3 regions of the Arthrobacter sp. SLBN-112 genome follow, and region 1 is predicted to be linked to each of the others. Evidence: riboswitches for the same ligand, from Rfam matches in the RefSeq annotation. Region 1 holds a riboswitch; each other region holds the start of a gene.

Region 1 (10,232 bases):
CTTTCCGCAGCCGGGATACGGGCGCCCTGTACCGGGCCAAAATCGCCGCCGCGCAGCACGAAATCGCGCAGGGAAACACCTACGAAGTCTGCCTGACCACCACCCTGGAAGCCCGGATCCCGGCGGATACCCTGGATCCCTGGACCACCTACCTGGCGCTGCGCCGCCGCAACCCGGCCCCGTTCGCCAGCTACCTGCGGCTGGGCGGCCTGGCCGTCGCCAGCACCTCGCCCGAGCGGTTCCTGAAAATAGCGTCCGACGGCGGCATGCGCGCCGAACCGATCAAGGGCACCCGCCGCCGGGCTGCTGATCCGCAGGAAGACTCGCAACTGCGTGCGGACCTGGCTGCGTCGCTGAAGGACCGTGCCGAGAACATCATGATCGTTGACCTGCTGCGCAACGACCTCAGCCACTTTGCGGTGCCCGGCTCCGTGACGGTCAGCCGCCTCTGCGCGATCGAGAGCTACGCCACCGTCCACCAGATGGTCAGCACCATTGACGCCCGGCTCCTCCCCGGGGCGCCGCGGGCCGAGGCGGTGGCGGCCTGTTTCCCGGCAGGTTCCATGACCGGCGCCCCCAAGATCAGTACCATGGCCATCCTGGACCGGCTGGAGGCCGGACCCCGCGGACTCTACTCGGGGGCCATCGGGTACTTTTCACTGAACTCGGCGACGGATCTCGCCGTCGCCATCCGCACCCTGGTGATTGACGCCCGGGGTGGCGGAGCGGCGGACCTGACGCTCGGCGTCGGCGGTGCCATCACCTCGGACTCCGTGGCGGAGGAGGAGTACGAGGAGATCCGGACCAAGGCCTTCGGTGTGCTCTCCACCCTGGGGGCGGAGTTCCCGGACGACTGACCCCTGCGGGCCGGCCGGTTACTGCACGGTGGCGGTCAGGCGGGCCACGTTGTCCACATAGCGCGCGGCGAGCGGCCGGTTGAGCCAGTCCGTCAGCCTGAGTTCGTGGGAGATGCCCCGGTACGTATCCTCCACCGCCCGCATCTTGTTCACGATGTCCTCCCCCAGGAGCATCACGGACACCTCAAGGTTCAGCGAGAACGAGCGCATGTCCATGTTGCTGGAGCCCAGGACCGCCACCTCGTCATCAATCGTGAAGTGCTTGGCGTGCAGCACGAACGGGGCCTTGTACAGGTAGATGCGCACGCCGGCTTCGAGGAGGGCCTCGTAATAGGACCGCTGGGCGTGGTGGACCAGGAATTGGTCGCCCTTCTCGGATACGAACAGCTCCACGTCAACGCCGCGCTGGGCTGCGGTGGTGATGGCGTAAAGCAGTGAATCATCGGGGACGAAGTACGGGCTGCAGATGGAGATCCGGTGCTGCGCCGAGTAGATGAGCGTGTTGAAGAGACGCAGGTTGTTTTCCGTGATGAACCCCGGGCCGCTGGGCACCACCTGGGCCGTGACGTGGCCGGGCTCCGGGTTAGCCGGGAGCTGCAGCTGGTGTTCCAGTGATTCGTCGGTCTCGCTGAGCCAGTCGGTGGCGAAGACAACGTTCAGGGTGGTCACGATCGGTCCGCGCAGGCACGCCATCAGCTCCACCCACTCACGGCCGGCCTTGCGGTGGCGGGGGTTGTTGTAGGAGGGCTCGATCAGGTTCTGCGACCCCGTGAACGCGATTTCGCCGTCGACCACCATGATCTTTCGGTGGTTGCGCAGGTCCGGCCGGCGCCACTGTCCGTGGATGGGCAGGAGCGGAAGCATGCGCCTCCACTGGATCTTGCCCGACCTGAGGCGCTTGAGCAGCTTCCGGTAGCCCTTGATGCGCAGCGTACCGATGTGGTCGAACAGGAGCCGCACTTCCACGCCCCGCTCGGCGGCTTCCTCCATGGCGGTGAGCAGGTCATTGGTCACATGGTCCGAGCTCATGATGTAGAACTCGGCATTGACGAATTTCTTCGCCTTCCGCACGGCGTGCGTCATTTCCAGGATGGAGTCCGGGTAGCCGGGGATCAGGTCCACGGAATTACCATCCACCATGGGCAGCGAACCCAGGGTGCGGTTGAGCTCAGCGGCGGATGTGACCCACTCCGGGCCGGGGTAGTCGCTTTCCACGTCCGAGAGTGCGGTGATGCCCGCCCGTACGCGGTCGTTGACCTGTTCCTGCTGGGCACGGCGGCGGCTGGACAGCTGGAAGTTCCCAAACAAAAGGAACAGGACGATGCCTACAAACGGGATGAAGAAAATTCCCAGCAGCCAGGCCATGGCCGTGGTGGGCCGCCGATTGCCGGGGATTATGCCCAGGGCCAGGACCCTGATGACCAGGTCCGCGAAACCCAGGAGCACCACCAGCCACGTCGGCGCGGTGCCGGCAAGCGAAAAAGGCCACAACACGTCTATAACTCCCGGAGAGATTGGGCTCCGGAGGACGGCTTCCGGCCGGTGCACTCTGCCCAGCTTATCCGCGGAGCCGCACTAAGCTGGTGCCATGACCCCTCCAGCCCCAGTGGTTCTTATCTTCCTTGACCCCGCGTTCCCCGACGGCCGGGTGGCCGATGCGTCCAAACCCCAGCTGCTGGTCACGGACCTGGGTGTTACCAGGGGTGATGGCGTCTTTGAAACCATGCTGGCCGTGGGCGGAACAGTGCGGAAAATGCAGGCCCACCTTGACCGGCTGGCAGGCTCAGCCGCAGCACTGGACCTGGACATCCCGGACCAGGACGCGTGGCGGGGCGCCATTGCGGCTGCCGTGGCGCGGCACCGGTCGGAGAACCCGCCGTCGGACGCTGACGCAGACGAACTGGTGGTCAAGCTTGTAGTGACCCGCGGCATCGAAGGCGCCCCCGCCCCCACCGCCTGGGTGCAGGTATCGCCTGCGGGGGCTGTCGGCCGCCGCCAGCGGGAAACCGGCATTGACGTGATCCTCCTGGACCGGGGCTACGACAGCGACGTGGCCGACCGGGCTCCGTGGCTGCTCCTGGGAGCCAAGACGCTGTCCTACGCCGTGAACATGGCGGCCCTCCGGTACGCCCACAAGCAGGGCGCGGATGACGTCATCTTCACCTCATCCGACGGCCGCGTCCTGGAAGGCCCCACCTCCACCGTGCTGCTGGCGCACGTGGAAAAGTCCGACGACGGCACGGCGGTCAAGCGCCTCATCACGCCCCAGCTGGACAGCGGCATCCTGCCCGGAACGTCCCAGGGTGCCCTCTTCGCGGCGGCCAAGGCGGCGGGCTGGGAGCTGGGGTATGGCCCGCTGGAACCCCGGGACCTGCTGGATGCGGATGCGGTCTGGCTTATCTCCAGCGTGCGCCTGCTGGCCCCCGTGAACCGGATCGACGGCAAGGAGATCGGCGCGCCGGCCATCCAAAAGGAACTGACCGCCGAGTTGAGCGGGCTTTTCGCCGGGATCCAGTAGCCGCGCAACAGGGCCACCGGCCCTGTTGCGCTTCGGGCTTCAGCCGTAAGGTGTGGACCATGGACTCGCACAAGCTGCCGATCGAAAACCTCTCCTTTGACGACTGCTGGGAACTCCTCGCCAATGACACCGTGGGCAGGCTGGCCATCGTGGTGGACGAGCATCCCGAAATCTTCCCCGTGAACTACATCGTCCACCTGCGCAGCATCGTCTTCCGCACCGCGCCCGGCTCCAAGCTTTGGGGCGCCAAGATGGAACGCCCGGCCGCGTTGGAGATCGACGGCTACGACCCCGCCACCGAACTGGCGTGGAGCGTGGTGGTGCGCGGCGATACCGAAATCATCGAAGACCAGGCGGTCAAGGACCAGGTGGACGGCCTTGGTCTGGAACCGTGGCAGCCCGGCGAAAAGGCCAACTATGTCCGGCTCAACGCCAAGGCCCTGACCGGCCGCAGGTTCCAGGTGAACCGGCCGGATGTCTGGAACACCCGCGTGCAGGACCGCCGCCGGGCCTCGTTCGAATAATCTTGCGTTTGCCGCTTCCGCGCTAACCGAGCGGTACTGCCGCCTGCCGGGAAAGCTGCGCTTCCAGCCCGGACAGCAGGATGGTAAGCCCCTGGTCGAGTTCGATGGCGCCGTCGTAATCCGACAGCGCCGGCGCCAGCGCCCGCAGCCTGGGAAATTCCTTGGCAGGAAGGCGGTGGAGCCCCAGCCGGAGCAGAACCTCGTTCTCTTCCGGGTCCACCACGAACTCCTGCAGTTCGTTGAGGATGTGGCCGTAGAGGAAGCCGTAGTACACGCGATAAACGTGCAGCGCGTCGGCCGGTTCGAATCCGGCAGCCGCCAGCAGCGTCAGGATCTGTTCCAGCGGCCGCAGCGTGCCCAGCGGGCGCAAACCCAGCGGGGTGGAAAGGGGCCGGGTGACCAGCAGGGGCACAACATTGGGATGCCGCAGCGCCAGCATCCGCAGGTTGTGGGCGATCTTCCGCAACTGCGCCTTCCAGTCCGGGTCCTCCGGCTGGATGGTGAGCTGGCCCAGGACCAGTTCCGTAACCCCGTCCAGCAAGGCGGCCCGGTTTTCCGCGTAGCGGTAGAGGCTCATCGGGTCCCGCCCCAGCTCCTGGCCCAGGCCGCGCATGGTCAGCGCGTCCAGGCCTTCGGCATCCACCATTTCCAGCGCTTTAGCCAGCACGATGTCCCGGCTGAGCCTGGCTTTGGCTTTGCCGGCGCGGGACGGATTGGGGGAGGTCATGGCTTTATCCTTGCTGGGGGCGGCCTCCCGGCTTCTTCCGAGAGGGTTGCCTCATATGTAGTCTACGAGTAAAGTCTACAGCGTAGACAGGCGTTGACGGCGCTAACGACCCCAGTTTTTCCGGGGATCGAATCTATGGACCCGATTGCCACCAGTGCACGGCATCGAGTCCGCTGCTGTAGCCGAACGGCGGCGCCACGCACTTAGCGAAGGGACGCCCTCATGGCACATTCCCAGTTTGATCTCTTTCTCCAAGACGCCACCTACTTCGACCAGACATCCGACTCCACGCTGGAACGCGACCGCTTCTACGGCCTGTACATGAGCTGGTGCTTCATCAATCAGCACCTGCCAGGCACGGAAACAACGTTCTGGGCAGCGATGAAGGACCGGCTGCCGGGAAGCCGCAAGGGCCTGCGCATGAAGGGTGCGGCAGCCGCCGACTACATTGTCGCTTCCTATCCCGAGCTGGTCTAAGACACCGGAACTGCGGGGCCTCCCCCACCGAGCATTCGGCACTTGAGATAAATGCTGTGGCACCGACCGTGCCACGGCATTTTTCATGCCCGGGCACCGCATACCGGGCGTCGCCCGGCCGCTACGTGGGAATGAGCCGGAACAGGAACCTGGTGCGGACCATCACCCACAGCAGCCCCAGCACCACGTGCATGATGAACACGTAAAGCGTTGCCCGGCCAAGCGGGATCAGGAACCAGCCCAGTTCGCATGCTGGCAAACCCCCCGGTACTCCCACTGTGACGGCAGGGCGGCGCCCAGGTAGAAACTTTATCGGTCCGGCCGCCTTGCAGCGTTCCCGTGACGCGCAGCGGCTGCCAGCTCTCAATTACGGAACATGACGACGACGGCCGTGCGGCTTGGCGCGGCAGGTGTTACGTTTTTGGGGAGTAATGAGTACCGGTGTTAAGCCCTGACTGGCCGGTCGGCAACCCTCCTCTCGCGGCGGGGTGCCTCAGGTGAATACTCGGCATATCGACCGATTCGAGCTGCAAGCGTGAAAGAAGGAGATCCGTCGTGTCTGACGCACCCGCCCCTGACGAAAAATTGTCCTACCGCCTGATTACGGGCCCCGACGACCGCTCATTCTGTGAGCGGATCTCGGCTGCACTCGCGGACGGCTACGTCCTGCACGGCAGCCCGGCGGCCACCTTCAACGGCAGCAGCGTCATCGTGGCCCAGGCAGTTGTCCTCCCGGCCGCAATCGCCTCGGCAGACGCCGCGGTGGCCACGGCCGTTGACGACCTGGAGGGCGAGTTCGACGGCGAGGGCCACGCATGAGCTACGCAGGAGACCTGACGCCGCAGGAAGCATGGGCCAAGCTGGAGCAGGGCGCCATCCTGGTGGATGTCCGCACCGAGGGCGAATGGGCCCACATCGGCATTCCGGACACCAAGGCTACGGACAACGATCCCCTGTTCATCCAGTGGACCTTCCCTGGCGGCATCCCCAACCCCGATTTCGTGAAGGATCTGACGGAGCAGGCGCCCGAGGACCCCGGCGCGGAACTGGTGTTCCTCTGCCGCTCAGGCCAGCGCTCCATCGCAGCAGCCATTGCGGCCACCCAGGCCGGCTTCACCTCCTACAACGTCCTGGAGGGCTTCGAAGGCGAGCCGGACCGCTACGGCGAACGGACCGTCAACGGCTGGAAGAACCGCGGCCTGCCCACCAACCTCGGAAAGAATTAAGTGACTTTCAATCAAGATGCCCCCGGCTGGAACCCCGATACCCAGGCGGTCCGCGGCGGCCTGGACCGCACCAACTTCCAGGAAACCTCCGAGGCCATTTTCCTGAACTCAGGGTTCGTCTACGAATCCGCAGCGGCGGCCGAACGCGCCTTCACCGGCGAGGACGAACGCTTTGTCTACTCGCGCTACGGCAACCCGTCCGTGGCCACATTCCAGGAACGGCTCAGGCTGCTGGAAGGCGCCGAGGCCTGCTTTGCGACGGCGTCGGGCATGTCCGCGGTGTTCACCGCCCTGGGCGCGCTGCTCGCCGCCGGCGACCGCGTGGTGGCCGCCCGATCGCTGTTCGGTTCGTGCTTTGTGATCCTGAACGAGATCCTTCCCCGGTGGGGCGTGGAAACGGTCTTCGTCGACGGCCCGGACCTGGACCAGTGGCGCGAGGCCCTGTCCAAGCCCACCACCGCCGTCTTCTTCGAATCCCCGTCCAACCCGATGCAGGAAATCGTGGACATCGCCGCGGTGAGTGAACTCGCCCATGCCGCCGGCGCCAAGGTGGTTGCGGACAACGTCTTCGCCACTCCCCTGCTGCAGCGTTGCGGGGACCTCGGCGCGGACGTGATCGTGTACTCCGGCACCAAGCACATCGACGGGCAGGGCCGCGTCCTGGGCGGCGCCATCCTGGGCACCAAGGAATTCATCGACGGCCCGGTGAAGCAGCTGATGCGCCACACCGGTCCGGCGCTTTCAGCGTTCAACGCCTGGGTCCTGACCAAGGGCCTGGAAACCATGAGCCTGCGCGTCCGGCACTCCTCGGCCACCGCGCTGCGGCTTGCCGAATGGCTCGAAGAGCAGCCTGCCGTGAGCTGGGTGAAGTACCCGCTACTCAAGTCGCATCCGCAGTATGAGCTGGCGGCGAAACAGATGAGTGCCGGCGGCACCGTCCTCACCCTTGAGCTGGCTCCTTCCGGCGCGCGCTCCGGCAAGGAGGCCGCCTTCGCGCTGCTGGACGGCCTGCGGATCATCGACATCTCCAACAACCTCGGCGATTCCAAGTCCCTGATCACCCACCCCGCCACCACCACGCACCGCGCCATGGGGCCGGAGGGGCGGGCCGCCATTGGCCTCAGCGATGGCGTGGTCCGGCTCTCGGTGGGGCTCGAGGACGCGGATGACCTCATTCGCGACCTGGAACAGGCCCTCAAGCAGATCTGAAGCGTCAGGCCTGGCGGACCCGCAGGAGTTCCGGTGTGTCCTCCACGTCTGAAAGATCCAGCGCGCCGCGCATGGTGACGTCCACGGCGTGCCGGACCACGGCGCCGAACCCCATGTCCTCGGGAGGTGGTCCGGCCAAAGCCCGGTCGCGGGCCCGACGCTGCTCGGCGGCCCCGGTGCCGCGGGCGATGATGTGCTCCACGCCCTGCCGGGCCAAGGCCAGTTCGCCCTGTTCGTGCAGGACAGGCGCCAGGTAGTCCACCAGGGAACGGGCGACGTCGGCGGCCGGGGCCGGGCGGAAATTCCCAAAGTCCAAAAGTTCCCCGCTAAGTCCTGAGCTGCTGGCCTGCCACGACGCCATCCGCAACAGGACAGTGGGCACGGGGGCCGGATCCACGCCCTCGGACCATTCCCTGCTGGCTGATTCCACCAGCGCACGGACCAGCACGGCGATCAGGGCTGCGTCCTCGGCACGGAGGCAGACATCGGCCACGCGCACCTCCACGGTCGGGTGGTTGCGGGAAAGCCGCGCGTCGAAGTACAGCATCCCCTCGTCGAGCATGACGCCGGTTTCCAGCAGCCGGGTGACAACCCTCCGGTACGCGGGGTACGTTCCGTAGATGGCGGCCGGGCCGGCAGTCGGCCACCGGTTCCAGGCTTGGGTGCGGTAGCTTTCGAATCCGGTGGGAACGCCGTTCCAGAACGGCGAATTGGCGCTCAACGCCGTCAGCACGGCCAGCTTGTCGCGGATCCGGTCCAGGACCGCGACGCCTTCTTCCGGTGATTCGATATAGGTGTGGACGTGGAAACCGCAGGTCAGCTGCTCCTGCGCCGTGAGGCCAAAGCGTTCCAGCATCCTGGCGTAGCGCGGGTCCGGCGTCGTATGGCTGGTGGATGCCAGGGGTGAGGTGGCGAGCGCAGCAACCCTGGCACCATGTTTGGCGGCCGCGTGGTTGGCCATTGCCCGGCCGGCCCGGATCTGTTCGAGCAGGCCCGCGGACTCCAGGCAGGGCCGGGTCTGCGTCTCGATTTGCTCAAGCTTCAGCTCGGCACTCAAGCCCATCTCGTCGTCGTGGTCCGCCTGCTTCCCGGAAGGGTGGACGTCCGGGTCCACGGGACGATCGTCCGCCGCGACACGGTGTCCGGCGAGGAGGGCGTCAGCCAGGGCAAGCGGCTCTCCGGACTCCGGATCAACAATCAGGAGTTCTTCCTCCACGCCGAAAGTACGCATACGAACATTCTGCGTCAGGGGCCGGAAATTCCGGGAGCCGCCACTGATCATGACGAACCGTGAACGCCTAGTCCTGGAAGTACTCCACTTTGGCGCCGATGGTGTTCAGGCGCTCCGCCAGGTCCTCATAGCCGCGCTCAATCACGTAGATGTTGCGCAGCTCGGAGACGCCCCGCGCGGCGAGCATGGCCAGCAGCAGGCAGGCAGCGGGCCGGAGCGCCGGCGGGCAGCCCACCTCTGCGGCGCGCCACTTGGTGGGTCCATTGACGTAGATCCGGTGCGGGTCCAGCAGCTGCACCTGTGCCCCGAGCCGGTTGAGCTCCGTCAGGTAGATCGCCCGGTTCTCGTACACCCAGTCGTGGATCATGGTCTGTCCGTGCGCATTCGCGGCGATGACGGCGAAGAACGGCAGGTTGTCGATGTTCAGCCCGGGGAACGGCATCGGGTGGATCTTGTCCTCGGGGGCGCGCAGCTCCGAGGGCTTGGTGGTCACGTCCACCAGCCGCGTGCGGCCGTTCCGGGCCATGTACTCACCGGAGATTTCGAGCTTCTGTCCCATTTGGCCCAAGGTGGCCAGCTCGATTTCCATGAACTCGATGGGTACCCGACGGACCGTGACCTCGGAGTTGGTGACGATGCCGGCCGTGATCAGGCTCATGGCCTCGATGGGGTCCTCAGACGGGAAATACTCGATCTCGGCGTCGATCGCGGGCCGGCCGGTGATTCGAAGCGTGGTGGTTCCCACGCCCTCGATGGTGACGCCGAGCATCTGCAGGTAGAAGCAGAGATCCTGCACCATGTAGTTGGGGCTGGCATTGCGGATCACGGTTGTTCCGGGCCGGTGCGCTGCCGCCATGATCGCATTCTCGGTGACGGTATCGCCCCGTTCGGTGAGGACGAAGGAGCGGTCCTGGTTGTCCGCAGGTGGCGCCTGGACAGTGTAGAAACCGGCGGTGGCCTCCACCGAGAGGCCGAACTCGCGCAGTGCCTGCATGTGGGGTTCCACCGTGCGGGTTCCCAGGTCGCAGCCGCCGGCGTAGGGCAGCCGGTATTCCCGTGACTCGTCCAGCAGCGGGCCCAGCAGCATGATGACGCTGCGGGTGCGCCGTGCCGCGTCCACGTCCATCGCGTTAAGGTCGAGGACGGCCGGGCGGCGCAGGCGGAGATCGGTGTCGTTAAGCCAGGTGCATTCCACGCCGATGCTGGTCAGCACTTCAACGATGCGGTTGACTTCCTCGATCCGGGCCAGGCGGCGGAGCACGGTGGTGCCCCGGTTGATCAGGCTGGCGCACAGCAACGCCACACCAGCGTTCTTGCTGCTGTTCACGTCCACGGCGCCGGACAAGGTGCGGCCGCCCTCCACACGCAGGTGCGTCATCCTGGGCTTGCCCACGTTGACGATGCTCCGGTCGAAGATGTTCTCCAGCCGTTGGATCATCTTGAGGCTGAGGTTCTGCTTGCCT
Region 2 (10,232 bases), 2.6 Mb from region 1:
GGGGCCGGCAAGCGCCGCTAGACCAGGAACGCGGTCCGGAGCTGGTGTCCCAGCTGTCCGATCTCGGTCAGGAAGCCGTCGTGGCCTATTGGTGCCTGGATCATATGTACGTCGACCTCGCCGGGCAGCGCGTGCGCCAATTCGCGGGACTGGGACGGGAAGTAGAGCCTGTCGGAGTCCACGGCGGCGACGAAGAACCGGGCGGTGGAGGATGCCAGTGTTTCGGCCAGTGGCCCCCGTCCCCGGCAGATGTCGTGGCTCATCAGCGCCTCGGTGAGGGCGATGTAGCTGTTTGCGTCGAAGCGCCGGACGAGCTTGCTGCCTTGGTGGTCCAGGTAGCTTTCCACCTGGTAGCGGCCGCGGTTTGCCAGTAATCCGCCGCGCAGGGGCGACTCCGGCGCCTGGGGTTCCCGGCCGAACCGCCCTTCCAGTTCCGCGGCGGACCGGTATGTGATGTGGGCGATGCGCCGGGCCAGGGCCAGTCCGTCTTCCGGGCACGGGCCGCCGTAGTAGTCGCCGCCGTTGAAGTTCGGGTCCTGGCGGATGGCCAGGGTCTGGGCCTGGGCGAAAGCGATCTGTTCGGCCGTGCTGGCAGCCCCGACGGAGATGACGGCGCAGCGCTGCACGCGGTCGGGGTAGGTCACGGCCCACTCCAGGGCGCGGGCGCCGCCCATGGAACCGCCAAGGACGGCGTACCAGCTCCCGATGCCCAGCTGATCCGCCAGCCGGGCCTCCGCAACAGTGCTGTCCCGCAGCGTGACCAGCGGGAACCGTGACCCCCACGGCGCTCCGTCCGGGGCTGGCGAGGACGGTCCCGTGGATCCGTAGCAACCGCCCACGATGTTGATGGACACCACGAAGAAACGGTCGGTATCCACGGGAGCGCCGGGACCGGCCAGCTGTTCCCACCAGCCCTCTTCGTCGGTGTCGCCGCGCGTCACGTGGGTGCTGCCGGTCAGGGCATGCTCGATCAGGATGGCGTTGCTGCCGTCCGCATTCAGCGTGCCCCAGGTTTCGTAAGCCAGCGTGACATCCGGCAGGTAGCCGCCGCCCTCCAGCTCGAGTCCTCCAATGGAGGCGTAGCGGACAACTCCGTGTTCGGGAATGGTGGTACGGGCGACGGTAACCGTCATGGCAAGACCTCTTCTACGCGCTTGCCTGCCGTCATTTGACCGGCAGGCCAGGTCTTCACCCGGGGCACCCCACCGCGGAAGGAGGGTTGCCGGCCAGCAAGCCGGGGCTGTCACTGGCACTCATGACCTGGTTCGAGTGTACGAAACACCCCCCACCCCAGGCCAAGAGTGTGACTGGTTGTGACTTCCCGGCGTTGCCGGCCGGCGGTGCCGCCGCGTGCTGCCAATCAGGCGTCAGCGGCGCCCTTGGCCGCGCGGAAACCGGCTTCGAGGTCGGCCAGGATGTCGTCGATGTGCTCCAGGCCGACCGACAGCCTGACCAGCCCGGGATTGACCCCGGCCACCACCTGCTGCTCGGGCGAGAGCTGGCTGTGGGTGGTCGACGCCGGGTGGATGACAAGGGACCGCACGTCACCGATGTTGGCCACGTGGGAGTGCAGTTCAAGGGCGTCGACGAAGCGCTTGCCCGCCTCCGCGCCCCCGGCCAGGTTGAAGGCGACGACGGCGCCGGTCCCCTTGGGGCCGTACGTGCGGCCTCGTTCGTACCAGGGGCTGGACGGCAGCCCCGCGTAGGCGACGGATTCGACGTCGTCCCTTGCCTCCAGCCAACGCGCCACTTCCGTGGCGTTGGAAACATGCCGTTCCACCCGCAGGCTCAGCGTTTCCAGGCCTTGGGAAATCAGGAAGGCGTTGAACGGGGAGACGGCCGAGCCGAGGTCGCGCAGCAGCTGGACACGCGCCTTGAGAATGTAGGAGAGGTTGGCGCCCAATGCGCCGCCTTCGCCAAGGTCCCGGGCGTAGACCAGTCCGTTGTAGGTGGGGTCCGGGGTGTTGAAGCCGGGGAACCGTTCGGGCTCCTTGCCGAAGTCGAACTTGCCGGAGTCGACGATGACGCCGGCGATGGCGGAGCCGTGGCCGCCCAGGTACTTGGTGGCGGAGTGGATCACGATGTCCGCGCCCCATTCCAGCGGCCGGATCAGGTAGGGGGTCGAGAGGGTGTTGTCCACGATCAGGGGCACACCGGCCTGGTGGGCCACCTCGGAGATGCCTTCGATATCCAGGACGTCCTGGCGGGGATTGGACACCACTTCACCGAAGAAGAGCTTGGTGTTGGGCTGGACGGCGTCGCGCCACTGGTCCAGATTGTCCGGATCCTCCACGAAGGTGACCGAAATGCCGAACTTCTTGAGGGTGTGGGCAAACAGGTTGTACGTGCCGCCGTACAGGCTGGGGCTGGCCACGATGTGGTCCCCGGCCTCTGCGATATTCAGGACCGCGAAGGTCTCGGCGGCCTGGCCGGAGCTCAGCAGCAAAGCGGCGAGGCCACCTTCGAGGCTGGCGATCCGCTGCTCCACAGCATCCTGGGTGGGGTTGCCGATGCGGGTGTAGATCGGTGCCAGTTCAGCCAGGGCAAAACGGTTGGCTGCGCTCTCGGCGCTCGGGAACACGAAAGACGTGGTCTGGTAGATGGGCAGTGCGCGGGCACCGGTGGCACTGTCAGGCTCCTGGCCTGCGTGGATCTGGCGGGTTTCGAAGGACCATCCGTTGGACATCGCAGTCTCCTATGACATGGGCCCGGCATGCTGGGAGCACCACGGGCCGCGCTTACTTCCGGCTATTGCCGGACAGTCTGGTCCTCACCCGGGGCACCCCACCGCGGATGGAGGGTTGCCGGCCAGCGAGCCGGGGCTTGTCGCTGGCGCTCATGACCTGCGCCCAGTGTAGGAACATCGCTGCGGGCGGGGACAGCATTGTGACGAACATGGTCTTCCGTTGTTGGCGCCCAGCGGGCCGTCGCGGCCATCGCCCTGACCAACAACTCCAGCGGCACCGTCCACGTCATCGCCGACACCTCCGGCTACTACGTCGCCGGTTAGGCCGGGTTCCAGGGCCGGACTTTGACCACGGCCGGAGGCGAAAATCCAAGTAAGGATGCCCTTAGCTGAGAGCCTGATCACAAAGTGCCAAGATGTTGCCATGCGCATGGATCACGTCTCTTACGCCTGTGAACACGATGGCCTCGCGGCCACTACCGAACGTATTTCAACTGCCCTCGGCGTTGAGGCAGTGAAGGGCGGGGTCCACCCCCGGTTCGGCACCCGGAATATGATCATCCCCCTCGCCGGGCACAAATACCTCGAAGTTGTGGAGGTTTTGGACCACCCGGCTTCGGATAAGGCACCGTTCGGACAGGCAGTGCGTGCCCGTTCCGCAGCGGGCGGCGGCTGGATGGGATGGTGCGTCGAAGTGGACGACCTCGCCCCGTTCGAGGAACGCCTGGGCCGCGCCGCCGTGAACGGCAACCGCAAGTTCCCGGACGGCCGCGAACTCGTTTGGAAGCAGATTGGCATCCTGGGCCTCATTGCAGACCCCCAGGTCCCCTACATGCTCAAGTGGGAAGGCGACCCGTCCCTGCACCCGTCCAACGCCTACGAGAGCAACCTCAAGATGAGCTGCCTGACCATTGCCGGCTCCGCGTCGCGGGTGACCGAGTGGCTGGGCGAGCCGGTGGAGAAGCCGCTTGAGGACGTTGCGGTCGAGTGGGTAGCCCCGCACGGCACCCCCGGCATTCTGTCCGTCACGTTTGAAACCGCAAACGGGGCCGTCACTATCTGATCCTCCGCCCCCGCTCTCCGGCGTATCTCCGGAGAGGGCTCCTATGGGCCTGCGCCCAAACAGCTTCGGCCGCCATCGGGTGGTGACAACGGCGTCACCACCCGATGGCGGCCGAATTCTTTTAAGCGTCATTTGGCATCTCTTAAGGATCACAAGAGTGGACCCCTGAATTCCCTGGAAGAGGCACCGAACCCAACGCCTCGGCTTTGAATGTCAGACCCTCGTTGGATGATGTGGGTATGGGAAGCAGCGGTGAAGCAGTGGCGGTGGAGGGTATTGCTGCCTCTATTGCTGCCCTGGATGCGCTGGACCTCGAAGATGCTCTTCTGGCTTCCGGCGCTCACGCTGATGCTGAAGTGGACGCATTGCAGCGGCGGTACGAGATCCGGCTGGAGCGGCTGGAAATTCGCTCCCGGCTGGCGGCGCGCCTCATGGCCGGGCAGGTGCGGGACGCTGCCGACGCCGTCGAGTTCCAGCAGGCCATGACTGCACCCGACGCCCCGGTGCATGAGCGCACGTTCGCGGAGATGTCGGGGTGGAGGAGATCGCCGCGGTCCTGACCATCAGCTCCGGGGCCGCTGGGGCCTTGGTGGAGCAGGCACGGCAGGTCTGTTCCCTGCCGCCGGTGTTCAGGGCGTTGTCCGCTGGGGACATTTCGTGGCAGCACGCACGCATCGTCGCCGACGAAACCGAAGGCCTCACCTCCGAGGGCGCGGCGTCTCTGGTGGCGCACTTCTTCGACCCTGACGCCCCCAACCCGGCCCGCGGTGCCGCCCCTGGTGAGCTCGTTCCGTCCCGGTTCCGGGTCAAGGTCCGTGGGTGGCGGGAACGCCACCACCCCGAAACCCTGGAGAAGCGGCATGCGAAGGGGGTGGCTGGTCGGCGGATGGAATTTAGCCCGGACCGGGACGGCATGGCCTGGGTCTCGCTCCGCCTTCCTGGCGATACCGCGTGCGCAATCTGGAACCGGAGCACCGCCACCGCCCGCGGTTTGCAGGGCCCTACGGAAGAGCGGACCCTCACCCAGCTCCGCGCCGACGTCGCCGCCTCCCTGCTCCTCGGCGCCGCGAGCACCAGCGACAGCGGCAGCACCGAGGGTGCGGGGACCGCTGGCGGGCTTGGCGCCGTTCCCGTTCCGCGGGCCGATGTCCTGGTCATGGTCCCGGTCTTCTCGTTGCTTGGCCTCACGGATGAGCCAGCGGTGCTGGACGGGTTTGGCCCGATCCCGGCCTCCATGGCACGGAAGCTGGTCGCGGGCGGGGCAAAATCGTTCTACCGGGTCCTCGTCGACCCCCGCGACGGGGCGCCCCTGGAGATCGGCCGCATCCGCTACCGGCTGCCCGAGACCATCAAGAAGTGGATCAGGATGCGCGACGGCAAATGCACCTTCCCCGGCTGCACCAACCGCACCGCGGACAACGACACCGACCACCTCACCGCCTGGCAGAACGGCGGCCAAACGGATGTCCGGAACCTGGGCCAACTCTGCCCCAAACATCACCGGCTCAAACACGCCCGCCCCTGGATACCAACCCCCGCAACAACGAATGAGCCACCCGGCTGGACCTCACCCACCGGCCGCCACTACAAACCCGAACAACCAGACCCCGAACCAACCCACTGGCCACCAGCAACCCTGCCGGTGAAAGTTGACGCGGGGCTAAATGAGATGGGCGCCCCGCCGAGCCCCACAACTTCACCGGAGATGACGGCCACGCCGGATACTTCAGCACTGCCGCACCCGGAATGGCAGTTGGAGGAACTGCACTTCCAGCAACTCATCGCCGGGATGCCCACATGGCCGGACCCGCCACCCGAGGAACCACAAGGCAACCACCTCCTGGACCCGGATGAGCTTTCCTCGCAGGATCCCCTGTGGGACGACTTCTTCGCCGGGCCATTCCGGTTGCCTGCCGACCCACAAGCCGATTGGCAACAGCCGGCGTCGCACACCTAAGTGGCTAGTCACGCATATCAACCCAGTGCTCACGCTGCAAACGATCCACGACTACCAACCCAGAGGTCAACACCTTCCGCAGGGGCTGCCGGCGGCGAAGACGGCCTGAGACTCCTACCCCAGCCCCACGGCCTTGCCAAAGAGGCTGAAGCCGACGAAAGCCACGATATCCAGCAGGGCGTGGGCGATGACCAGCGGCATGACGCGTCGGGTTCGGGTGTACAGCCACGCGAAAACCACACCCATGATCGCGTTGCCAATGAACGGCCCGAAGCCCTGGTACAGGTGGTAGCTGCCACGCAGCAGGGAACTGACGGCGATAGCGAGAGGTGTGCTCCAACCGAATTTGCCGAAGCGGTCCATGAGGTAACCCACCACAATAACTTCTTCCAGGACGGCGTGCCTGATGGCTGACAGGATCAGGACTGGCACCGTCCACCAGTAGGCGTCCAGCGCGCTGGGGATGATCGCCGTCGTGATGCCCAACGCACGGCCGGCAGCGTACAGCCCCAGCGACGGTATCCCGATCAGGGCGGCCAGCCCCAGCCCCTGCAGCAGGTCCCTTCCAGGCCGTGCAAAGTTGAACCCAAGTTTCCGGAACGCAGAACCCGATTGACCGGCCTCGCCGGGGGCAGCCTGGCGCTGGTCCGTGAGGAAGTAGAGCACCAGCAGCACGGGAACCAGCGCAAAGATGATGTCAAGCAGCTGGTAGGTCAGGTCGAAGTACTCCCGCGTGCTCTGCGACCGGTTCAGCGTGGAGGTGCCCTCCGCCAGCGGCGCACGGGTCATTTTGTCCAGCAGCTGCACCACAGAGTAGACAGCCGACTGGCCGAGGGACAGGCCCAGGACGATCCAGACTTCGAGCCGCAGGCGACGGCGGGAGGGAACCAGCATGTTCCCATCTTGCCTTCAGTTTCTGGATCCGGGCTGATGGAACGGCCGTGTGGGCCATAAGCCTTGGCGACGCCGAGGAGCCAGGCGGGAAACCAGAGGCCGCGCGAGTCAGGCGGGAAATCAGACACCGCGCGAGCCAGGCGGGAAATCAGACACCGCGCGAGTCAGGCGGGAGTGATGATCACTTCCGTGCCTCGGGCTTCGAAAGCCGCCTTGTCGCGCGCAGAGATGCCGGAATCGGTGATGAGCCGGGTGAAGTCGTAGCCGTCCATGGTGGCGAAGGCCCGCACACCCACTTTGGAGGAGTCGGCCAGGACGTAGGAAACGCGGGCCCGGCTGGCGAGCAGGGCGTTGACTGAGGCCTCCCCTTCGCCGGTGTTGGTTGGCCCCACTTCGGGATCGATGCCATTGACGCCGATGAACGCGATGTCGAGCACCACTTTTTGCATGATGATGTCCGTGTACGGTCCCACCAGCTCGTAGGAGCGCGGGTTGAGGATGCCCCCGGTGACCATCACCTTGATGTTGGGCCGCACCGCCAGCTGGCCGGCAATGTTGATGGCATTGGTGACCACGGTGAGGGTTGGCTGGTTGGACGGGGCGTTGAGGTCTTCCCGGGTCGCCAGAATCTGCGCGAGCGCCGTGCTGGTGGTTCCCCCGCACAGGCCAATGACCGCTCCGGGCCGGATCAAGGCCGACGCGCACTGCGCGATTTGTTCCTTGGCCTCTGCGTGGTCGTCACGGTTGTAACGTCCGGGCAGGTCGTAGGCCAGGGCGCCGGTGGTTGCGCCGCCGCGGGTTCGGGTCAGCAGCCGCCGCTTGGCGAGGCTGTCCAGGTCGCGGCGGGCAGTGGCCGGAGAAACATTGAGGGTGCTGACGATCTCGTCAACTTCCACTTGCCCGGTCTTGGCCAGCAGGTCAAGAATTGCCGTCAGCCGGTCAGTGCGCGTCATGCAGAGGCCTTTCGATACACCAGCCACCACACCCGGATGACGTTTCCTGATTATAACCCAGGGCAAACAATCAAGAACAATCATCAATCCGGAGATATTTACCGCGTCCGCACTCCGGCCCGCCACACAGCGTACGTCAACGGCATGCCGGGGCGGTAAGCGAGGTGCGTGGCGGAAGGGGCGTTCAGCAGTTGCAGGTCGGCCCGGTGCCCGACGGCGATCGACCCCACGGCGCGTTCACCGTCCGCGTCGCGCCCACTTTCCTTGTGCAACGCCAGCGCACCGCCGTAGGTGGCAGCACGTACGGCTTCGTGCACGCTCAGGTGCATCTGGAGGACGGCGGTGGTGACGCAAAACGCCATGGAACTGGTGTACGACGTGCCGGGATTGCAGTTGGAGGCCAACGCCACCTGGACTCCCGCATCCAGGAGGGCCCGGGCGGGGGCCAGCGGCTGGCGGGTGGAAAGGTCGCAAGCGGGCAGGCAGGTGGCCACGGTGCCCCGCTCGCCCGTTCCGGCTGTGGGGTCCCACCCCGACCACGAGGCCGCCAGCGCCTTTACGTCCTGCGCGGAAAGGTAGTTGACGTGGTCCACGCTGGCGGCGCCAAGCTCAACGGCAAGTTGCACACCCGGCCCCTCGCCCAGCTGGTTGCCGTGCACGCGCAGCCCCAGCCCCGCAGCCCGGCAGGCCAGCAGGACGCGGCGCGACTGCTCGGCAGTGAAGGCGCCTTCCTCGCAGAAAACGTCGGCCCATTGGACATAGGGCCTGACGGCGGCGAGCATCGGACCACAGACCAGGTCCGTGTAGGTCTCCGGGTCCTGGCCGGCAGGAACCAGGTGCGCCCCGAGGAAGGTCACCTGGTCTGCCACCGTGGAAGCGATCCGGGCGCTTCTGGCCTCGTTTTCGATGTCAAGGCCGTATCCGGTCTTCGTCTCCAGGTAGGTGGTTCCCTGCGAGAGGGCCTCGGCTACCCGGCCCATCGCCAGCCGCGTGAGATCAAAATCGGACGTGGCCCTGGTGGCATTCATGGTGACGGCGATGCCGCCGGCCGCGTACGATTCGCCCGCCATCCGGGCTTCGAACTCTGCCGTGCGGTCCCCGGCAAACAGCAAGTGGCTGTGGGAGTCCACCCACCCCGGCAGCATGGCCCTTCCGCCGGCATCGACGGCGTCGTCCGCGGCGGGTGCGTCAGCCGCAGCGCCGACCCACGAGATGCGCTCCCCCTCAACCACTACCGCGGCGTCCTTCAGGATCCGGTGTTCAAGGTCCTGCGTCATCAGCTCGGCGATATTGGTGATCAGGGTGCTCATGGGACCATTCTTCAGCGTCGGATGGACCAGCGGGTGGCAGCCAGTGCGTGCGCTGTCCGGGATTCCGGACCCGCCCCGCCTGTGTCGCCGCGTCCGGATTGTCCGGCAAGGATCTGGGTGGCCGCCAGCTCCGCCAGGGCCGCGGAAGTCTGGAAGCCGTAGCCGCCCTGCCCCGCAAGCCAATAGAACCCGGCTGCTTCCGCGTCGAACCCCGCCACAGGTACCCCGTCGGCCGCTTCGGTGCGCAGGCCCGTCCAGGCCCTCCTGATGTGGGTGATCCCGAGGCCGGTGATGGAGTTCAGCTTCTCCACCAGGCGTTCCACATCGCCGGGCCGCGGCCGCGCGTCCTCCGGACCACTCGGCACTGATTCCGACGGCGAAATCAGCACATCGTCACCGTCCCGGCGGAAGTAGAACGTATTGTCCGCTGCCGCCACCATGGGACTGCCTTCAGGCAGAGGGCGTTCGACGGCGGCAATCGCCGCAGTGCGCCGGTACGGCTGGAGGCCCAGCTTCTCGACGCCGCTGATCACGGCGAGCTCGTCGGCCCAGGCACCCGCCGCGTTGACCAGGACGCCGGCCTCAAATCCCTCGGCTCCGGCACCCACCTGCCATCCCGAACCCAGCCGCTGGGCCGAATGGACGCGGGCACCCGCAATGATGTCCGCCCCAGCGGCGAGCGCACTCTTGCGGTGGTCTTCCAACAGGACCGGTGCATTGCAGCCGAAGGAACCGGTGTCCAGCCCGGCCGCGGTGAACGTTCCCGGCAGGAGGGCTGGACACAGCTCGAGGGCACGGTCGACTGTGATCGGCTGCATGTGTCCGCTGGCCTCGGAAGCCACCTCCGGCTCGGAGCCGATCAGCATGAAACTGCGCGGCGTCAGGACCGGTTCCGGCAGTTCCTGATCGCGGGCCGCGAGCAATTCAAGGGTCCGGACGGTGAGTTCCTGCACCACGGGAGGTCCGTAGCTGGGGATAAGCTGGCGGGCGGAACGGGAGGACGTGTGGTACGCCAGCTCCTGCTCCGCCTCCACCAGCGCCACGCTGCAACGCCCCGCCAATGCGGACGCCAGGGACAGGCCGGCAATGCCGCCGCCAACGATCAGGACATCGTAATGTGCTGCCATCGGTCCATCCTCGCAGAGATAGGGCCCGCAGGAACTCCTGCCTGGCTGGAAGTCCTCCGGCGCTCCCCTTTAGGCTGCTGCCCCGGCACGGCTGGCGACGAAGGCACGAACGCATGCTTCGACGTCGTCCGCTGAATGCGCCGCGGACAACTGCACCCGGATCCGGGCGGCACCGCGCGGGACCACGGGGAAGCTGAAAGCGGTGACAAACACGCCGTGCTGCAGCATGCGGTCAGCCACCT
Region 3 (10,232 bases), 960 kb from region 1:
GAATTTGCCGTTGGCAACGCCTGGGACGTGCCACGGGTGCACGTTCCAGGGCATCACGAATTCCGGGCGCAGGCCCAGCTTCCACTGGATGCCGAGCATGCGGGTAGCGGCGTCCTGGTCACCGGCGGTGATGAAACCGGACGGGTCCATCTCGCCAATGTTGGAGTACAGGCTGATGATGCGGCATTCCTCAACATCGTGCATTGGGTCCACGTAGGGCACCACGGTTCCGGGCTTTGCTTCCTGCAGGGAATCACACAGCTCGTTGACAGCGGCAACGCTGTCTTCGTAGCGGCGGCTCATGAGCTGTTCGTGGAATGTTTCGGGGGCCAGTGCGGTCATGAAGGGCTGGTTCTCCTGCGGGGATTGATGTTGCGTCCACCGGTGAAAATGGGCGCACGCCGGCGCGGCTCATCAACGGTGGTTAGTTGGGGTGGGCCGATTCCGGGTCGGCCTCTGTAAGTTTACCAAGCCCGGGGAAACGAAACGCCGGTCCAGCGCACCTCATTCGTGGCGCATTGGACCGGCGGTCGTGTCCGGAACGGGAGGAAAGCTACCAGAGGCGCTTCGTGGCGCGGCGAGCACCCTCGCCAAGAGCCTCCAGTTTGGCGTACGCGATCTGCGGGTGCACCCTGCCGCCCAGGCCGCAGTCGGTCGATGCGATGACGCTTTCCCGGCCCACCAGCTCGGCAAAACGGACAATGCGGTCCGCCACCACGTCCGGGTGCTCCACCACATTGGTGGCGTGCGAGACGACGCCGGGGATGATCACTTTGCCCTCGGGAAGTGTGGTCTCTTCCCATACCCGCCATTCGTGTTCGTGCCGGACATTGGCGGCCTCGAAGGAGTACGCGCCGGCATTGACCTGAAGTACGGAGCCGATGATGTCAGCGAGCGGGATGTCCGTGGTGTGCGGGCCGTGCCAGGAGCCCCAGCAAACGTGCAAGCGGATCTGTTCCTGCGGGAGGTCCCGCAACGCCCAGTTGGTGGCCTCCACACGCAGCTGGATGAACTTCAGGTAGTCCTCCAGGGACGGCTCCGGGTTGATCTGGTCCCAGCTTTCGGCCAGGGACGGATCGTCGAGCTGGACCGTCAGGCCGGCGTCGATGATGGCCTTGTATTCCTCGCGCATGGCATCGGCGCAGGCGTAGACAAGTTCCTCATCGCTCTTGTAGTACTCGTTGGCTACGCGGGCGCAGGAACCGGGGGAGAGCGAGGCCACGAATCCCTCAGCGAGGCCGGCCGCGGCGAGCCCGGTCTTCAGGTTCTTGATGTCCGAGGCCACCAGGTCATGGCCGGTGTAGGTCAGGGGCCCGGCGATCTTGGGCTGGGACACGCTCTTCCGGTGCGCCAGGATCCCTGAGGAGGGGTCGTTGTATGCCTCATTGAACGCCTGCCGGTCGCGCCGGTCGGGGAATGACGTCAGGACAACGTTTCCGGGGGAGGAACGCCGGACATCGGCTTCTGCCCAGCGGTCCACGTTGGTTGGCTCCAGGCCGCCGAGCCGGGCAAAGGAGTAGTTCCACCAGGCCCCGTAATCAACGGAGTTGGACATCGTGTGCCCGTACTCGCCGTCGTTGGGGATGTCGACTCCCAGGTCCTTCTGGCGCTGGACCACGTCCACAACGGAGTTCTCCAGGAGCTCCAGGAACGCCGGAGTGATGCCGTCGGATTCTTTTGCGGTGTTGGCCGCGATGAGTTCAGGGGTGCGGGGCAAGGACCCGGCGTGGGTGGCGCGAATGTGGTCGGTGTTCAGGGGCATGCTGGAATCTTCCTTCCATCGGTCCTGGCAGTAGCACCTTCGGCCGGCAGCTTTCCTGCCGGGCCGTGGTTGCTGCGGCGTCATTGAGCCAGGTCTCTCAGCCGCTCCGGATGGTCCACTCCCACTTAAATCCAGGAGCGTGGTCAGGGGCAAATGCGGTTCAGAATGTGGCGGACCGCCATTGCGGGGCCGCGGCGGGCCCATCGAGTGGACAAAGTGCCTGATCCGCTAAACTTGGGTGGTAAGAGCCCCGGAACTCTTGCGTCGCTGCGCCGCCTTGCGGTCCGGCGAAGGCCGGTCTGTTCGGGGCATTCTCATGAACGGCGCTGCGCAGGTCCGCTCCCCGCGGCCGGACCCGGGCAGCCCGAACGAATGGGGGAGGATCCCATGCCAGCAATTGTGATCGTAGGAGCCCAGTGGGGCGACGAAGGAAAAGGCAAGGCCACCGACCTTCTGGGCGGCCGTGTTGATTACGTCGTCAAGCCCAACGGCGGCAACAACGCCGGGCACACCGTCGTCGTAGGCGGTGAAAAGTACGAACTCAAACTGCTGCCGGCAGGCATTCTCAGCCCCAACGCGGTCCCCATCATCGGCAATGGCTGCGTGGTGAACCTCGAAGCCCTTTTCCAGGAGATCGAGGGACTCCAGGCCCGCGGCGCCGATACCTCGCGGCTGCGCGTATCCGCCAACGCCCACCTGGTGGCCCCGTACCACCAGGTGCTGGACAAAGTGACCGAACGCTTCCTCGGCAGCCGCGCCATCGGAACCACCGGCCGCGGCATTGGCCCCGCCTACATGGACAAGGTGGCCCGGCTGGGCATCCGTGTCCAGGACGTCTTCGACGAGTCCATCCTTCGCCAGAAGGTGGAAGGCTCGCTGCGCCAGAAGAACGAACTCCTGGTCAAGGTCTACAACCGCCGCGGTGTTGTGGTGGACGAGATCGTTGAGTACTTCCTGTCCTTTGCCGACCGCCTCCGCCCGCTGGTCATCGACAGCACGCTGGTCCTGAACACCGCCCTGGATGAGGGCAAGGTAGTCCTGATGGAAGGCGGCCAGGCCACGTTCCTGGACGTCGACCACGGAACCTACCCGTTCGTGACCTCCTCGAACCCGACCGCGGGCGGCGCATCAGTGGGCTCCGGCATCGGTCCCACCCGGATCTCCCGCTCCATCGGCATCATCAAGGCCTACACCACCCGCGTGGGTGCGGGCCCGTTCCCCACCGAACTCTTCGACGAGATGGGCATGTACCTGCAGAAAACCGGCGGTGAGTTCGGCGTCAACACCGGGCGCCCGCGCCGCTGCGGCTGGTACGACGCCGTCCTGGCCCGCCATGCGTCCCGCGTGAACGGCTTCACGGACTACTTCGTGACCAAGCTGGACGTACTGACCGGCATCGAACAGATCCCTGTGTGCGTGGCCTACGACGTTGACGGCGTCCGCCACGACGAGATGCCCATGACGCAGACCGAATTCCACCACGCCAAGCCCATCTTCGAGTACTTCGACGGCTGGACCGAGGACATCACCGCTGCCCGCACCCTCGCGGACCTCCCGGAAAACGCCAGGAACTACGTGCTGGCGCTGGAGAAGCTGTCCGGAACCCGGTTCTCCGCTATTGGCGTTGGCCCGGACCGGGACCAGACCATCGTGGTGAACGACCTCATCAACGACTGACACGTTGGTCCGGAACACGGCAGACGACGGCGGCGGCCCACCTTTTGCAGGTGGGCCGCCGCTGGCGTTTGCCGGCGTGGGCAGTAATTTACACAGGCTTAACGCGACAGGGCTTGTAGGCCTGCAGGCGCCGCAGCCAGACTCGTTAACACCATTTGAACTGATCAGCGGACGGTTCCAACATGCTTTTTGGCGGTGCAGGGATGCACCCCGCAGAGAGCCGTCGCCGGTTGAAGACACCAGACCGGAAGGACATGCCGTGGCAGGAAACTTCGAAGTTTTTCTTGATCCGGAGATGCTCTACAGGTTCCGGCTGCTGGGGCCCGACGGGTCGGTCATGGCTGTCTCGCAAGGGTTCGAGGACAAAGCTGCGGTAGCTGCGGGTATCGCAGCAGTGCGTGAATGTGCCGGGACAGGCCTGGTGACCGATCTCAGCCCCACCGGGGGAGAGTCCCGTCCCGCCGCCAACGCTGTTCCAGACGAGCTCCCCGCCGTCGTCGTGCCCGCTTGCGATGACCAGCGGCTGCCTGGTGAGGCTGCACGCCTACGCACTGGCGAAGGCGCCGCGGAGGCAGGCCACGGCGCCGCGTTGGAGCAGGACGGCAGCCCGCTGAGGACCGGCCGAAAAAAATTCAAAAAAACTTTTGGGCGGGCGTAACCCTTCCGGGGTCCGCAGCGATTACCCCTATGAAGTGCCGGTCTGGAACCTGTCCCCCATCACGTTCCAGGCCGGCCCTTTTGATCTCTTGGCAAGGCCGCTGCGCGGGCGGCGTCCCGTGGCGGTCACCGGCCAGCGAGGTTACCGAAGGGTAAAGTAAGAGCAGCGTTCCGGATCCATGTGAGACGCTTCCTTTGCCGACGCCCTTTTTGATTGAAAGCACCACGTCAGTGACCGATGCACAGACAGATGCGGCCCCGGACCACGCCGTCCCCGGACCTGCTGCCCTCAGCCTCGTCTACAAAACGTACGCATCACAAGTCCTGGGCTACCTTGCGGCCCGTGGCGTCGAGGATCCGGAGGCGGCCATGCAGGAAGTGTTCCTTTCCGTCCTGCCCCGCCTGGACACCGTGCGTGGAGGAAAGGCCGGGCTGCGGACGTTCATCTTCAGCGTTGCCCACGCCCGCATGGTGGACGATCACCGGCGCCAAAGCCGTCACCCGGTAAAGCTGCCGTTCGAGCCCGAACTCGACCAGCGCGAAGAGACCTCGGCCGAAAAAGAAGCTCTGCAAAACATCTCGCCCGGTGAGGTCCGGGGACTCCTGTCCGGACTGCCCCAAGACCAGCGCGAAGTACTCTCGCTTCGTTTGGTGGGAGGCCTGACCGTGGAAGAGACGGCGGAGGCCATGAATAAGAGCGCCGGCTCCGTGAAGCAGCTCCAGCGCCGTGCGCTGCTCAAACTCCGGGACCTCGCCGCAGTGAAGGAGTACCTCGCGCCATGACGCCACCATCAGGGAACCTTGTCTCCCTTGTCGACGACATGCTCCAGGACGCCGGTTGCGGTGACGACCCGGACCTCCGCGACGCGCTGCTCTCACTTGGTGCGCTGGCATCGCTCCCCGCGCCCGCACCCGGCGCGGAACTCGCCGCTCTGCTGGCTCCAGCCGGCACGGCCGGAGACGGAGACGCCGTGGAACATCCTCCGGCCGTGGAACATCCTCCATCCCCGGAGCAGCCGGACGACGACCTCACGCGCCGCCGGCGGCGGCGCCACCGCCCCACCGCGCTGGGCCTGGTTCTGGTGGCCGGGATGGGATTGGGCGTTGGCGGTGTGGCCGCCAGCACCTCCGCACCCGGGAGCGGAACGATGCAGCAATTGCTGGCGGACTGGACTCCCCCGTGGAGTGCGCCGTCGGCCAGTGCATCGGCCGCTGGGGGCGGTGACACGTCGCCGTGGCTTGCCGCCGGCGGGGACATCCCGGATCCGGTTTCGTCAGTTGCACCCGCTGCGGCCACGCATGCCGGAAGCCGGTCGTCCCGGCTTCTGGAAGACCCCGCCGGAGTGACCGGCCACGGCGGCTTGCGAAGCTGCGGCGGACCCGCCAGGCACGACGCCGGCAGCGGCCAGGGAGCCTGTGTGCCGGGACCGGCAGGGGCGGCGTTGCCCGCTGCCGCGGGAGGCGGGACGGACGGGAAGGGCCGGAGCCAGAACGACGGCGGTGCCGCACCCGCGGCGGACACCGCACCAACGGGCACGCCCGCAGCAGGCAAGCCGGACGCGACCGCGGCGGATACCCCCGCACCGGGCCAGGGCGGACCAGGCGCAGCCGCGCCCAGGACGGGTGATGCGCCTGCCCCAGCGGTCGAGGCGCCGGGCCAGGGCAGCGGCCGGAAGCCGGAATCCCCGGCGAAATAGACCGGGAACCCGACATTGGCTGGGGCGGACGGACCCGAAAGCGCAGCGTAGGCTGATCGCATGGGCCACACCAACGATCCCGCAGTCATCGAACGCCTCATGCGTACCCAGGGGCGCTGGGCCATCGTGGGCCTGACCACCAATGAGTGGCGCGCCGCCTACGATACCTCGCTGTTCATCCGCGACAAGCTCGGCATGGAAATCATCCCCGTCAACCTGCCCGGCGAACCCGTGCACGGCGAAACCGGGTACCGCACCCTCGCCGACATACCTGCGGAAAAGCGGCCCATCGACGTCGTGGACTGCTTTGTGAACTCGCAGCGGGTGGGTGACGTGGTGGACCAGGCCATTGCCACGGGCGCCAAAGCCGTCTGGCTGCAGCTGGGGGTCATCGACGAAGCCGCGGCGGAACGCGCCAAGGCAGCAGGCCTGGACGTGGTGATGAACGCCTGCCCGGCGCAACTGGCCTGGAAGTACAACCTCTAGCGCTTCATCAGCTCCGGATAATGCCGTTCGGTGACATCCGGGTGCGCGCGCATGCGTCCTTTGAGCATGTTCAGGCCGAAGGACGCCAACAGGGGATTGGACGGATCATCAGTGATGCCTCGTGCCGCGGCCTTCAGTTCCGGTGCCAGGGGGACCGGCTGGATCACCGCGTCCAGCCGGGGCGACCAGAAGAACGGTACCGAGTAGCGGTCAACGCCCGGTGGCGGCGCCTGGACTCGGTGGATGGTGGCAGCCAGGTACCCCTCGGTGGCTACTTCCAGCATCTCGCCCAGGTTCACCACCAGCGCGCCCGGCAGCGGTTCCACCGGCAGCCAACGGCTGGTTCCCGGCGGCAGCACTTCAAGTCCCCCCACATTGTCCTGCAGCAACAGGGTTACGAAGCCGTAGTCCGCGTGCGAGCCCACGCCCTGGTCACCCGCGGCTTCCACCACGCCGCCCACATAGTGCACCAGCTTGCCCATCCACGCGGGGGCATCCCGGAAAGGTCCGTCGAAGTAGTCTTCGGGCAGCTGCAGCGAGACCGCAATGGCCCGCAGCAGTTCCATGCCCACACCGGACATCAGTGCGGCCCATTCCATGGCAGCCGGCCGGAGTTCGGGGAACGCCTCGCCGGGCCAGAGGTTGGGGCCCTGCAAAAGCCAGTACGGCTGGTCTGCCGGAAACTCCGTGACCGGCTCGCGGTCCGGCGAATAGTCGATCTGCTCCCGGGCGTCCGCACGCCCCTGCGTGATTTCCGTGCCCATCCGGGTGTAGCCGCGGAAGTGCGGTGACAAACGGTTGTCCAGCTTCATCCGTTCATCCAGGGGCAGGCTGAAGAAGCGCCGGATGATGTCCAGGAGCTGTTCGGCCTGCCCGGGCCGGCCGCCGTATCCAGTGATTTGGAAGAACCCGACAGTGTGTGTGGCGTGACGCAGCTGTTCGATGAATTCCGGGCTGAAAGAGCCGTCCGCCCGCCGTGCGGAACGCAGGTCCAGAACAGGTATGGCGCCCTGGTCGTGTGACATGCTCGCAGACTAGCACCGCGCAGGCCGGCTTTATAGGCTTCCTTCATGGACCCAACTGAGCTGAGGAATATCTGCCTTTCGTTTCCGGGAGCGTACGAGGATTTTCCTTTCGGACCGGAAACCTCAGTCTTCAAGGTCCGTGCCCACATTGCCGGGGGCACCCGGCACGAGGCCAAGCTGTTTGCCGTGTCCACCATGGATGAGCGCGACTTTTCGGTGAGCCTGAAGTGCGAACCGGCCCTGGCGGTGCAGCTGCGCGCAGTGCACCCGGAGATCACCGGCGCATGGCATATGAACAAGACGCACTGGAACGGTGTACGCCTGGACGGCAACTTGCCTGCGGGGATGATCCGGGACATGGTGGAGGACTCGTATGACCTGGTGGTGGCCGGCCTGAGCCGGAAGCAGCAGGAGCAACTGGGGTGGGCGCGCCTTGAAAGGGCCGGCAGTGATGACTGACAACGCACAGGGGGCAGGCGGCCTTAATTACCCCGGTATTGGAAGCACTGAAACAGGCGCGGCGCCGGCCGGGTATGACCGTGTCCTGGAGGAGGCGCTCCTTGGCTCCGGGCTTGAGGCCTACCGGCGCGTCGCGGATGGCATCCTGGGCTGGGAACTGCAGCGGCGGGCGGGCCTGCGGGTCCGTGCCAAGTCGCCGAGGGCGGTGCCCGGTGCGCGCGTGGTGAGCGGATTCGGCGTCGGGCCCTTCCGCCTGGATGCGCCCTGCCAGGTGGTGTGGGTCCACGAGCCCGCGGACCTGGATGGGCCGCAATCGGCCGGCTTTGGCTACGGTACGCTGCCCGGCCACCCCGCCCGTGGCGAGGAGTCCTTCGAAGTGGAGATCAACGGCCAGGGGGAGGTATGGCTTCGAATCCGTGCTTTCAGCAAGCCCGCCAACTGGTTCTACGCCGCCGGCGGACTGGTCACCCGCGCGGCGCAGCGGCACGTTACTTCCCGGTACATTGAAGGGGCACGCTCTCTCGCCGCGGAAGGAACATCCCAGTGATCTTTATCGTCGTCAAGTTCAAGGTTAAGCCTGAATGGTCGGAACGCTGGCCGGACCTCGTTGCGGACTTCACCCAAGCCACCCGGCAGGAACCGGGCAACCTGTGGTTCGACTGGTCCCGCAGCTTGGAGGACCCCAACGAGTACGTCCTGGTGGAAGCCTTCAAGGACGACACCGCCGGCGACCACGTCAACAGCGGCCACTTCAAGAAGGCCATGGCGGACATGCCGCAGGCCCTTGTGGAAACACCGAAAATCATCAGCCGCCAGCTCGACGGCGAAGGCTGGGACCTGATGGGCGAACTCACCATCTAACCCTCGTCGATTGCTCCGTAGCTGTCGTTCTGGTGCTCCTAAACGGCAGGTGCGGAGCAGTCGATAGCATGAACTCATGTGGATCGGCTGGATCGAGTTCGATATCCTCCTGGGCGACGTGCACAGCCTCAAGGAGAAACGCTCCGTGGTCCGGCCCCTCCTCGCTGAACTCAAGCGCCGCTTCGAGGTCTCCGTTGCCGAGGTGGGGGACCACAGCCAGTACCGGCGCACCCAGCTTGGTGCTGGCTTGGTGGCAGCAGACCGGCCGCACCTCATGGAGGTGCTCGCCGCCGTCGAACGTTTCGTGGCAGGCAGGCCCGAGATCGAACTGCTCAGCGTCCGCCAGCGCGAGCTGCACAGCGAGGACTAAACCCAGCGCCACCCTCGCCTCTCGACCCCGGCCAGGGAAACCCTGGTGGCGTGTGCCGCACCCCATCGATTGCTCCGCACTTGTCGTTTTCGTGCCCCAAAACGACATCTACACAGCAGTCGATGAGGGGTGTGGATAACTTCTGCGGTCTTTGCCCGATTCTGGTCTTATGGACCGATGAAGACCCCACGCCCCCTGCCGGAGGTGCTTCGCGGCCGTCCATTCACCCTCGTCGACGCCTCGATCGCCGGGGTATCCCCGCGCCGCTGGCGGCACGGTTCCATGGAGCGCTTTGGCCGGGGGCATACGGATGGAACGTGCGACGGCGGAACTCCCGTTGAGCACGCGGGTGCGGCCATTCATAGAGGTCAATAAGAGATGCGCAGCATCCCACCTCACTGCCGCAGAGCTGCTTTCGCTGCCTCTTCGGCTGCGAAAGGAGAATCCCGACATGCACCACATCATCCGTCCCGAAGGCGAAGCGCATCTGGACCGGCCGCACGTCATCGTGCACAGGATGAAGCTCTACGATGATGAAGTCACAGTGCATCAGGGCATAGCTGTCACGACACCGGAACGGACCTGGCTGGATCTCGCTGAAGTCCTGAGCCTGGACGCGCTTGTGGTGGCTGGCGACAGCTGCGTTCGGGTGCCTCGGCCCGAACTTGAGGGCCGGGACATGCCGCTGTGCACTATCGCTGACCTTCAAAGAATGATCGACCGGCACAAGGGGAAGCGCGGCCTGCGCAAGGCCAAGGAAGCCATCAAGCTGGTGCGGGTGGGCTCCGATTCGCCCCAGGAGTCCCTCTTGCGGCTCGCGATCACCCGTAGTGGGCTGCCCGAACCCGAGCTGAACGTCCCGATCATCACCGATGACGGTATCAGGCACCACGAGCCGGACCTGTCCTACCGCAAATACAAAATCGGCATCGAGTACGAGGGCGAACACCACGGCGACGACAGCCAAATCACCCGGGACATTGCGCGGTCGGAACGCTACGCCGCACTGGGGTGGACGGAAGTCAGGATTTCCAAGCGACACATGGTCAATGATGCCAAGCCCGCTGCGGCCAAGGTCCAGATTGCGCTGGTCCAGTCCGGTTGGCGCGGAGGTGACTAAAACGATTGCTCCGTACTTGTCGTTCTGAGGACTCAAAACGACAAGTACGGAGCAATCGATGGGAGGGCCCACGCCGCCAGGGTTACCTGGCCGAGCTTGCGAGGCGAGGGTGGCGGTG

Evidence for each region. A riboswitch is a leader RNA that binds a small molecule or an ion and turns the genes downstream of it on or off. The one in region 1 is predicted to bind S-adenosylmethionine.
Region 2: linked by a shared signal. The riboswitch ahead of QF050_RS17395 (bifunctional o-acetylhomoserine/o-acetylserine sulfhydrylase) and the one ahead of QF050_RS05400 (DUF1737 domain-containing protein) in region 1 are both predicted to bind S-adenosylmethionine.
Region 3: linked by a shared signal. The riboswitch ahead of QF050_RS00940 (cobalamin-independent methionine synthase II family protein) and the one ahead of QF050_RS05400 (DUF1737 domain-containing protein) in region 1 are both predicted to bind S-adenosylmethionine.

The regions. Positions count from the first base shown of each region.
Region 1 covers NZ_JAUSXY010000001.1:1,158,815-1,169,046, reverse strand. The annotation lists gene pabB (aminodeoxychorismate synthase component I) at 1-857, shown strand, start outside; gene cls (cardiolipin synthase) at 876-2,351, opposite strand; gene QF050_RS05425 (aminodeoxychorismate lyase) at 2,446-3,375, shown strand; gene QF050_RS05420 (pyridoxamine 5'-phosphate oxidase family protein) at 3,435-3,899, shown strand; gene QF050_RS05415 (TetR/AcrR family transcriptional regulator C-terminal domain-containing protein) at 3,922-4,626, opposite strand; gene QF050_RS05410 (hypothetical protein) at 4,849-5,103, shown strand; gene QF050_RS05405 (OpgC domain-containing protein) at 5,225-5,362, opposite strand; SAM riboswitch class IV at 5,531-5,645, shown strand; gene QF050_RS05400 (DUF1737 domain-containing protein) at 5,659-5,922, shown strand; gene QF050_RS05395 (rhodanese-like domain-containing protein) at 5,919-6,329, shown strand; gene QF050_RS05390 (O-succinylhomoserine sulfhydrylase) at 6,330-7,538, shown strand; gene QF050_RS05385 (glutamate--cysteine ligase) at 7,543-8,769, opposite strand; gene QF050_RS05380 (UDP-N-acetylglucosamine 1-carboxyvinyltransferase) at 8,837-10,232, opposite strand, start outside.
Region 2 covers NZ_JAUSXY010000001.1:3,724,270-3,734,501, forward strand. The annotation lists gene QF050_RS17390 (homoserine O-acetyltransferase) at 18-1,133, opposite strand; SAM riboswitch class IV at 1,146-1,261, opposite strand; gene QF050_RS17395 (bifunctional o-acetylhomoserine/o-acetylserine sulfhydrylase) at 1,361-2,686, opposite strand; SAM riboswitch class IV at 2,730-2,844, opposite strand; gene QF050_RS17400 (VOC family protein) at 3,111-3,749, shown strand; gene QF050_RS20385 (hypothetical protein) at 3,989-4,309, shown strand; gene QF050_RS17405 (DUF222 domain-containing protein) at 4,285-5,706, shown strand; gene QF050_RS17410 (CPBP family intramembrane glutamic endopeptidase) at 5,821-6,600, opposite strand; gene QF050_RS17415 (DeoR/GlpR family DNA-binding transcription regulator) at 6,765-7,553, opposite strand; gene hutI (imidazolonepropionase) at 7,652-8,863, opposite strand; gene QF050_RS17425 (FAD-dependent oxidoreductase) at 8,875-9,990, opposite strand; gene QF050_RS17430 (glycine C-acetyltransferase) at 10,060-10,232, opposite strand, start outside.
Region 3 covers NZ_JAUSXY010000001.1:200,733-210,964, reverse strand. The annotation lists gene QF050_RS00945 (uracil-DNA glycosylase) at 1-342, opposite strand, end outside; gene QF050_RS00940 (cobalamin-independent methionine synthase II family protein) at 554-1,762, opposite strand; SAM riboswitch class I at 1,775-1,879, opposite strand; gene QF050_RS00935 (adenylosuccinate synthase) at 2,150-3,439, shown strand; gene QF050_RS00930 (DUF1508 domain-containing protein) at 3,699-4,097, shown strand; gene QF050_RS00925 (sigma-70 family RNA polymerase sigma factor) at 4,328-4,879, shown strand; gene QF050_RS00920 (hypothetical protein) at 4,876-5,793, shown strand; gene QF050_RS00915 (CoA-binding protein) at 5,854-6,279, shown strand; gene QF050_RS00910 (2-oxoglutarate and iron-dependent oxygenase domain-containing protein) at 6,276-7,304, opposite strand; gene QF050_RS00905 (MmcQ/YjbR family DNA-binding protein) at 7,350-7,763, shown strand; gene QF050_RS00900 (DUF1990 domain-containing protein) at 7,756-8,310, shown strand; gene QF050_RS00895 (putative quinol monooxygenase) at 8,307-8,624, shown strand; gene QF050_RS00890 (DUF503 domain-containing protein) at 8,701-8,994, shown strand; gene QF050_RS00885 (hypothetical protein) at 9,446-10,114, shown strand.